Linked DNA regions of Sporichthya polymorpha DSM 43042. The protein of the gene in region 2 binds, or shares a complex with, the protein of the main gene of each other region. Links are inferred from orthologs where the notes say so. Each region holds a gene or a part of one and is shown on either strand. Other genes may lie near its edges. The genes, in order: uvrB and pcrA.

Region 1 (3,309 bases), 1.8 Mb from region 2 along the record:
GCGAGGGCGAGACGCACGTCGTCCGCCCGGGGCAGACGATCGTCGTCCCGGCCGGAAGCCGGGCGACCTACGCCGCCCCCGAGTACGCCCGCATGAGCTACGTCTACGGCCCCGGCACCCCGGGGATGACCGACGTCGCCTACGAGGAGTTCTGAGGCTCAGTAGGAGATCGGCGGGTCGGCGTCGGACTTGACGTCGGACCCGCCGTCGTCGGCACCGCTGTCCTCGCTGTCGGAGTCCTCGCTGTCGTCGGACGGCGAACCGCTCGACGCCGACGGGGACGCGGAGGCGCCCGAGGCCGGGAACTTCTCCAGATAGTCCTCGCCGGCGTCCTCGACGACGTCGGCGGCCTCCTCGGCCTCGGCCTTGTCGGCGGAGCCCTGAGCCGACATCAGCGTCTTCAGTGCCGCGTCGGCGGTGTCGAAGGTCGCGGGGTCGTTGGCCTTCACCGAGCCGAGGATCGCTTCCCAGATCGTCAGCAACCGTTCCTGCAGCTCGGGCAGGGCCGCCTCGTCGGACCCGAGCTTGGCGACGACGTCGTCGGCGTAGCGCTCCAGCTCGCGCCAGCCGTCGGCCACCTCGGACGCCGAGGCGCGCACGTCCTCGGGCTTGAGGTTGCCGGTCTCGGTGCCCACCTCGACATCGCTGCCGACCGGGTCCTTGTCGTCTCCCCCGCACGCGGCCGCTCCGGTGAGCAGCGCCGCGGCCAGCACGATCCCCGCCAGTCTCCGCATTGGCGCAGCGTACGACAGATCAGGCCGGCGACCCGGCTTCCCGCATCCCTCGCAGTTCGCGTTTCAGTTCCTTGATCTCGTCCCGCAGCCTCGCGGCCAGCTCGAACTGCAGCTCGGCCGCGGCGGCGTGCATCTGGTCGTTGAGCTGCTGGATGAGGTCCGCGAGGTCCATCGCCGGCATCGTCGCGAGGTCCCCCGCGTGCTTGCCGGCCTCCGTGGACACCTTCGACGACAGACCCGGCACCGGCGTCTTGCCGCGGCTGCGCTGCCGCCCGGCGCCACCGATGAGCTCGGCGGTGTCGGCGTCCTCGCGCGCGATCAGCTCGAGGATGTCGCCGATCTTCTTCCGCAGCGGGGTCGGGTCGATGCCGTGCTCGAGGTTGTAGGCGACCTGCTTCGCCCGGCGCCGGTTCGTCTCGTCGATCGCCTTCGCCATCGAGGGGGTGACCGTGTCGGCGTACATGTGCACCTGGCCGGACACGTTCCGGGCCGCGCGGCCGATCGTCTGGATGAGCGAGGTCCCGGACCGGAGGAAGCCTTCCTTGTCCGCGTCGAGGATCGCCACCAGGGAGACCTCGGGCAGGTCGAGACCCTCGCGGAGCAGGTTGATGCCGACGAGGACGTCGAACTCGCCGATCCGCAGCTCCCGCAGCAGTTCCACGCGGCGCAGGGTGTCGACCTCGGAGTGCAGGTACCGCACCCGGATGCCCATCTCGAGCAGGTAGTCGGTGAGGTCCTCGGACATCTTCTTGGTCAGCGTGGTGACCAGGACGCGTTCGTCGCGCTCGGCCCGCGTGCGGATCTCGTGGACGAGGTCGTCGATCTGGCCCTTGGTCGGCTTGACGACGATCTCGGGGTCGACCAGGCCGGTCGGGCGGATGATCTGCTCCACCACCCCGTTGGCGCGGCCGAGCTCGTACGGGCCCGGCGTCGCGGAGAGGTAGACGGTCTGCCCGATTCGCTCGACGAACTCCTCCCACTTCAGCGGACGGTTGTCCATCGCCGACGGGAGCCGGAACCCGTGGTCGACGAGGGTCCGCTTGCGTGACATGTCGCCCTCGAACATCGCGCCGATCTGAGGAACCGTCACGTGCGACTCGTCGATGACCAGGAGGAAGTCGTCCGGGAAGTAGTCGAGCAGCGTGTGCGGCGGGCTGCCCGCCTCGCGACCGTCGATGTGCCGCGAGTAGTTCTCGATGCCCGAGCAGAACCCGACCTGACGCATCATCTCGATGTCGTAGGTCGTGCGCATCCGCAGCCGCTGCGCCTCCAGCAGCTTGCCCTGCTTCTCCAGGCGTGCCAGCTGCTGCTCGCACTCCAGCTCGATGCCTGAAATCGCCCGCTCCATGCGCTCCGGGCCCGCGACGTAGTGCGTGGCCGGGAAGACGTGGATGCTCTGCTCCTCGCGGATCACCTCACCCGTCAGTGGGTGCAGGGTCATCGCGCGCTCGATCTCGTCGCCGAAGAACTCCAGCCGCAGCGCGAGCTCCTCGTACACCGGGAAGATCTCGACGGTGTCGCCGCGCACCCGGAACGTCCCGCGGGTGAACGCGAGGTCGTTGCGCGTGTACTGCATCGTGACGAGCTGGCGCAGCAGTGTGTCGCGGTCGATCTCGTCACCGACGTTGAGGCGGACCATCCGGTCCACGTACTCCTGCGGCGTGCCCAGGCCGTAGATGCAGGACACACTCGCGACCACGATGACGTCCCGCCGGGTCAGCAGCGAGTTCGTCGCCGAGTGCCGCAGGCGCTCGACCTCGGAGTTGATCGAGGAGTCCTTCTCGATGTAGGTGTCCGTCTGCGGGACGTACGCCTCGGGCTGGTAGTAGTCGTAGTAGGAGACGAAGTACTCGACCGCGTTGTGCGGGAGCAGCTCCCGGAACTCGTTCGCCAGCTGCGCGGCCAGCGTCTTGTTCGGCGCCATGACCAGCGTCGGGCGCTGCAGTTCCTCCACCAGCCAGGCCGTCGTGGCCGACTTGCCGGTGCCCGTGGCGCCGAGGAGGACGACGTCCTGCTCCCCCGCCCGGACGCGCCGGGCCAGCTCCGCGATCGCGGCCGGCTGGTCCCCGGAGGGCTGGAACTCGCTGACGACGCGGAACGGGGCGGTGCTCCGCTCGATGTCCGTGGTGGGTCTCACCCGCCCACGGTACGTCCCGCCACCGACATCCGGCGGAGAAGCTCCTGGCCTGCAGGTTTGGGAGGTGCGACGGTGGGCACGTTTCGCCCACCCCACTCCATCGGCACGCCCGCCACGGAGGCCCCCATGTCCCTGTCCATCCGCAGCTCCCGAGCCGGAGCGCTGCTCGTCTCGGCCGCCGTCTGCGGCGCGCCGCTCGTCCTGTCCGGCCCCGCCGCGGCGGTCGACGCTCCCGGCAACAACGGCACGATCAAGGTCCACGCCCCCGACACCCCGTTCGAACGACGCGCCAACGAGCCGCGACAGGTCTGCAGCTTCTACCTCGCGGGCTTCAACTTCGACTCGAACCAGGTCGTCGACTACCGCTTCTCCCTGCCTCCGGGCGGGCCCAACGGCGGCGAGCCGCGGGGCAACCCCGGGTCGTTCACGGTGGGCCCG
Region 2 (3,351 bases):
CGACAAGCTCTCCGCGATCGCCCCGACCGTCTTCACGAACGGTCCCGGTACCGAGTGGCGGGAGGACTTCCTGCTCGTCGGCGAGGCCCTGAACCGCGGTTCGGAGGCCCGGGACGCGCTGGCCGACTTCGATCGGCGCGCGTCCGAGCTCGGCGAGCGGTTGGGGCTGACGGACGCCGACGCGACGATCATGCGGTTCCTGCCCGGCGAGACCCGGGTGTACGGGCCGGAGAGCTTCTCCGGCAGTGTCCTGCGGGCCATCGGCCTCGGGGCGCCGGACCTGGCCTACGACCAGTTCGCGATCGCCCGGCTCAGCACCGAGGAGCTCACGAGCGCCGACGCGGACATCCTCTTCACCACCACCTACGGGGCCGAGGACGAGACCACCCGCGGCGAGGTCACGCCGCTGTGGGACCAGCTGCAGGCCGTGCAGAACGGCTGCCAGTTCGACGTCGACGACGACACCTGGATGGTCGGCATCGGCCTGATCGGCGCGACGGCGATCCTCGACGACCTCGAGGCCAAGCTCGCCGAGGGCGACTGCGGCCGCGACTGAGCTCAGACTCTCAACGACTGACGCGGCGGGAGCTCAGAGCTTCTCGACCGGGGCGTAGCGGAGCAGCAGACGCTTGGGCGCCCCGTCGCCGAAATCGATGGTCGCCTCGGCCTTGTCGGCGACGCCGGCGGTGGCGACCACCGTGCCCAGCCCGAACGTGTCGTGGGTGACCCGGTCCCCCACCGACAGCGCGACGATCGGCTTGCTCGGGCCCGCCTGGGCGCGCCCGGCGGGCCGGGTGGCCGGCCGCGGCGAGCCCGACGCCAGGGCCTGCAGCGGGCTGCGGTTCGCGGTGCGCCGCCAGTCGACCAGGTTCGGCGGGATCTCCTCCAGGAACCGCGACGGCGGGTACCACTGCGGGGCGCCCCAGGCACTGCGGACCTCGGCCCGGGTGACGTAGAGCCGCTCCTGCGCGCGGGTCAGGCCGACGTAGGCGAGCCGGCGCTCCTCGGCCAGTTCGACCGGGTCCCCGAGCGAGCGCATGTGGGGGAAGATCCCGTCCTCGCACCCGGTCAGGAACACGACCGGGAACTCCAGGCCCTTGGCGGTGTGCAGCGTCATCAGCGTGACCTGGCCACCGTCCTCGCCCTCACCCTCGGCGTCGGCGTCCGGCAGCTGGTCGGAGTCCGCGACCAGGGCGACCCGCTCGAGGAAGCCGGCGACCGAGCCGTCCGGGTTCGCCTCTTCGTACTCGCGCGCGACCGCGATGAGCTCGCCGAGGTTCTCGATGCGGGTCTCGTCCTGCGGGTCGGTCGAGGTCTCCAGCTCGTGCAGGTAGCCGGTCTGCTCGAGGATCGCCTCCAGCACCGTGGACGGCCCCGTCCCGGCCTCCACCAGCGTCGCGAGCTGGTCCATCAGCTCGTTGAACGCCTTCACCTGGGTCAGCGACCGGGTCGCGATGCCGTAGGCCTCCTCGCACCGGCGCAGCGCCGCCGGGAACGTGATGCGCTCCCGGCTCGACAGGGCGTCGATGCAGGCCTCGGCGCGGTCCCCGATCCCCCGCTTCGGGACGTTGAGGATCCGGCGCAGGCTGACGACGTCCTCGGGATTGGCCAGCACCCGCAGGTACGCGAGGGCGTCCCGAACCTCCTTGCGCTCGTAGAAGCGCACACCCCCGACGACCCGGTACGGCAGGCCGACCCGGATGAAGACCTCCTCGAACACGCGGGAGGCCGCATTCGTCCGGTAGAACACCGCGACGTCCTTGGGCTTCGCGAGCCCCGCGTCGGCGAGCCGATCGACCTCGGCCGCGACGAAGGACGCCTCCGCGTGCTCGTCCTCGGCGACCCAGCCGACGATCTTCTCCCCGTCACCGGCGTCGGTCCACAGGTTCTTCGGCTTGCGGTCCGGGTTGCGCGCGATGACGGCGTTCGCCGCGGACAGGATCGTCTGCGTGGAGCGGTAGTTCTGCTCCAGCAGGATCACGCGCGCGTTCGGGTAGTCCCGCTCGAACTCGTGGATGTTCCGGATCGTCGCGCCGCGGAAGGCGTAGATCGACTGGTCCGCGTCGCCGACGACGCAGAGCTCGGCCGGGGGAAGTTCTGACGGGACGTCATGTCCGTCCAGCGCCTCGGTCCCGCCGACGAGTTCGCGGACGAGGACGTACTGCGCGTGGTTGGTGTCCTGGTACTCGTCGACCAGCACGTGGCGGAACCGGCGCCGGTAGTGCTCCGCGACGTCGGGGAACGCCTGCAGCAGGTTGACCGTCGTCATGATCAGGTCGTCGAAGTCCAGCGCGTTCGCGGCGCGCAGGCGCTCCTGGTACATCCGGTAGCACTCGGCGTACGTGGTCTCGACCGGGCCGGTCGCGGTGGAGCTGTAGGTGTCCGGGTCGATCAGTTCGTTCTTCAGACCGCTGATCGCGTTGCCGATCGCCCGCGGCGTGAAGCGCTTCGGGTCGAGGTTGAGGTCGCGCACGATCATGCGCAGCAGGCGCTGCTGGTCGGTGTCGTCGTAGACGGAGAACCCGGAGGTGAACCCCAGCCGCTTCGCCTCGAAGCGCAGGATCCGTAGGCACGCCGAGTGGAACGTCGACACCCAGTTCGGCGCGGCCGACCCGACCGCCTCGGCCACGCGCTGCTTCATCTCGCCCGCGGCCTTGTTGGTGAAGGTGATCGCGAGGATCTGCGACGGCCGGACCTTCCGCACCGTGATCAGGTACGCGATCCGGCGCGTGAGCACGCGGGTCTTGCCCGACCCGGCCCCGGCGACGATGAGCAGCGGTCCGCCGGAGTGCTCCACCGCCGCGCGCTGCTCGGGGTTCAGCCCGGCGAGCAGGTCCTCCGCGGTGGGCGCGGGGCGCGCGGCCGGCCCGTCCGAACCCGACGCCGGTTCGCTCCGGTCGGCCGCCGACGGGGTCGCCGCCGCGACCCGGACACGCTTGGCCGGGGTTCCCGAGCCGGGCATCGGGAGGTCGTCGAAGAGCGTGTCCATTGCCCTCACTCTAGGTCGCGGTGCGCGGTGCGGCGGGGCCCGCACCGGGCCGCGGGATCAGGTCCAGGAGTAGGCGATGATCGCGTTGGCCGCGGCCAGCCCGAACGCGGCGAAGAACGCCGGCGGCGGGAGCGGATCCCGCTTGCGCAGCGCGTGCGTCAGGCCGACGACGGTCAGCGCGACCAGCAGTTTCACGGCGACCTTGGTGTGGTTCAGGTCGCGGTCGTCAGCCTCGTTGACCCCGACCAGCGCCAGGCCGGTGAGGAACTGGATCCCGGCGGTGTGGAAGATCACCGGCGAGAACCGGCGGTTCCCGCTCATCACCTCGAGCAGGAAGCCGGCGAGCAGCACGGCCATGCCAC

The links.
Region 1: the proteins of pcrA (region 2) and uvrB are in contact, whole or in part, in a crystal structure (PDB 7EGT), measured with the Thermus thermophilus proteins. The link is inferred for Sporichthya polymorpha DSM 43042 from one-to-one orthologs. Residues at the interface, in WP_096412145.1 of Thermus thermophilus: His654, Arg656, Phe657, Gln666, Asp668, Glu669, Lys680, Arg681, Leu682, Ser683, Lys685, Tyr686, Ala687; in WP_096411307.1 of Thermus thermophilus: Glu23, Leu25, Arg26, Asp27, Gly28, Glu29, Arg30, Phe31, Arg55, Glu326, Asp327, Phe328, Glu379, Ser382, Gln383, His398, Gly400, Arg401.

Annotation. Positions count from the first base shown.
Region 1 is NZ_KB913029.1:4,814,289-4,817,597, forward strand. What follows is about bases 313-3,309. They hold uvrB (excinuclease ABC subunit UvrB), read right to left. Parts: upstream 2,872-3,309; coding sequence 754-2,871; downstream 313-753. Other genes in these bases: SPOPO_RS0123395 (hypothetical protein), read right to left, coding at 313-734; SPOPO_RS33235 (hypothetical protein), read left to right, coding at 2,998-3,309. Also shown: SPOPO_RS0123390 (cupin domain-containing protein), read left to right, coding at 1-155; more of SPOPO_RS0123395, read right to left, coding at 159-312. UniProt on the Escherichia coli protein: The UvrABC repair system catalyzes the recognition and processing of DNA lesions. A damage recognition complex composed of 2 UvrA and 2 UvrB subunits scans DNA for abnormalities.
Region 2 is NZ_KB913029.1:3,007,080-3,010,430, reverse strand. Bases 290-3,328 are described here. They hold pcrA (DNA helicase PcrA), read right to left. Parts: upstream 2,990-3,328; coding sequence 590-2,989; downstream 290-589. Other genes in these bases: SPOPO_RS0114735 (hypothetical protein), read right to left, coding at 3,047-3,328; SPOPO_RS0114745 (ABC transporter substrate-binding protein), read left to right, coding at 290-556. Outside these bases: more of SPOPO_RS0114745, read left to right, coding at 1-289; more of SPOPO_RS0114735, read right to left, coding at 3,329-3,351. UniProt on the Escherichia coli protein: A helicase with DNA-dependent ATPase activity. Unwinds DNA duplexes with 3'-5' polarity. Translocates on single-stranded DNA with 3'-5' polarity. Initiates unwinding more efficiently from a nicked substrate than double-stranded DNA.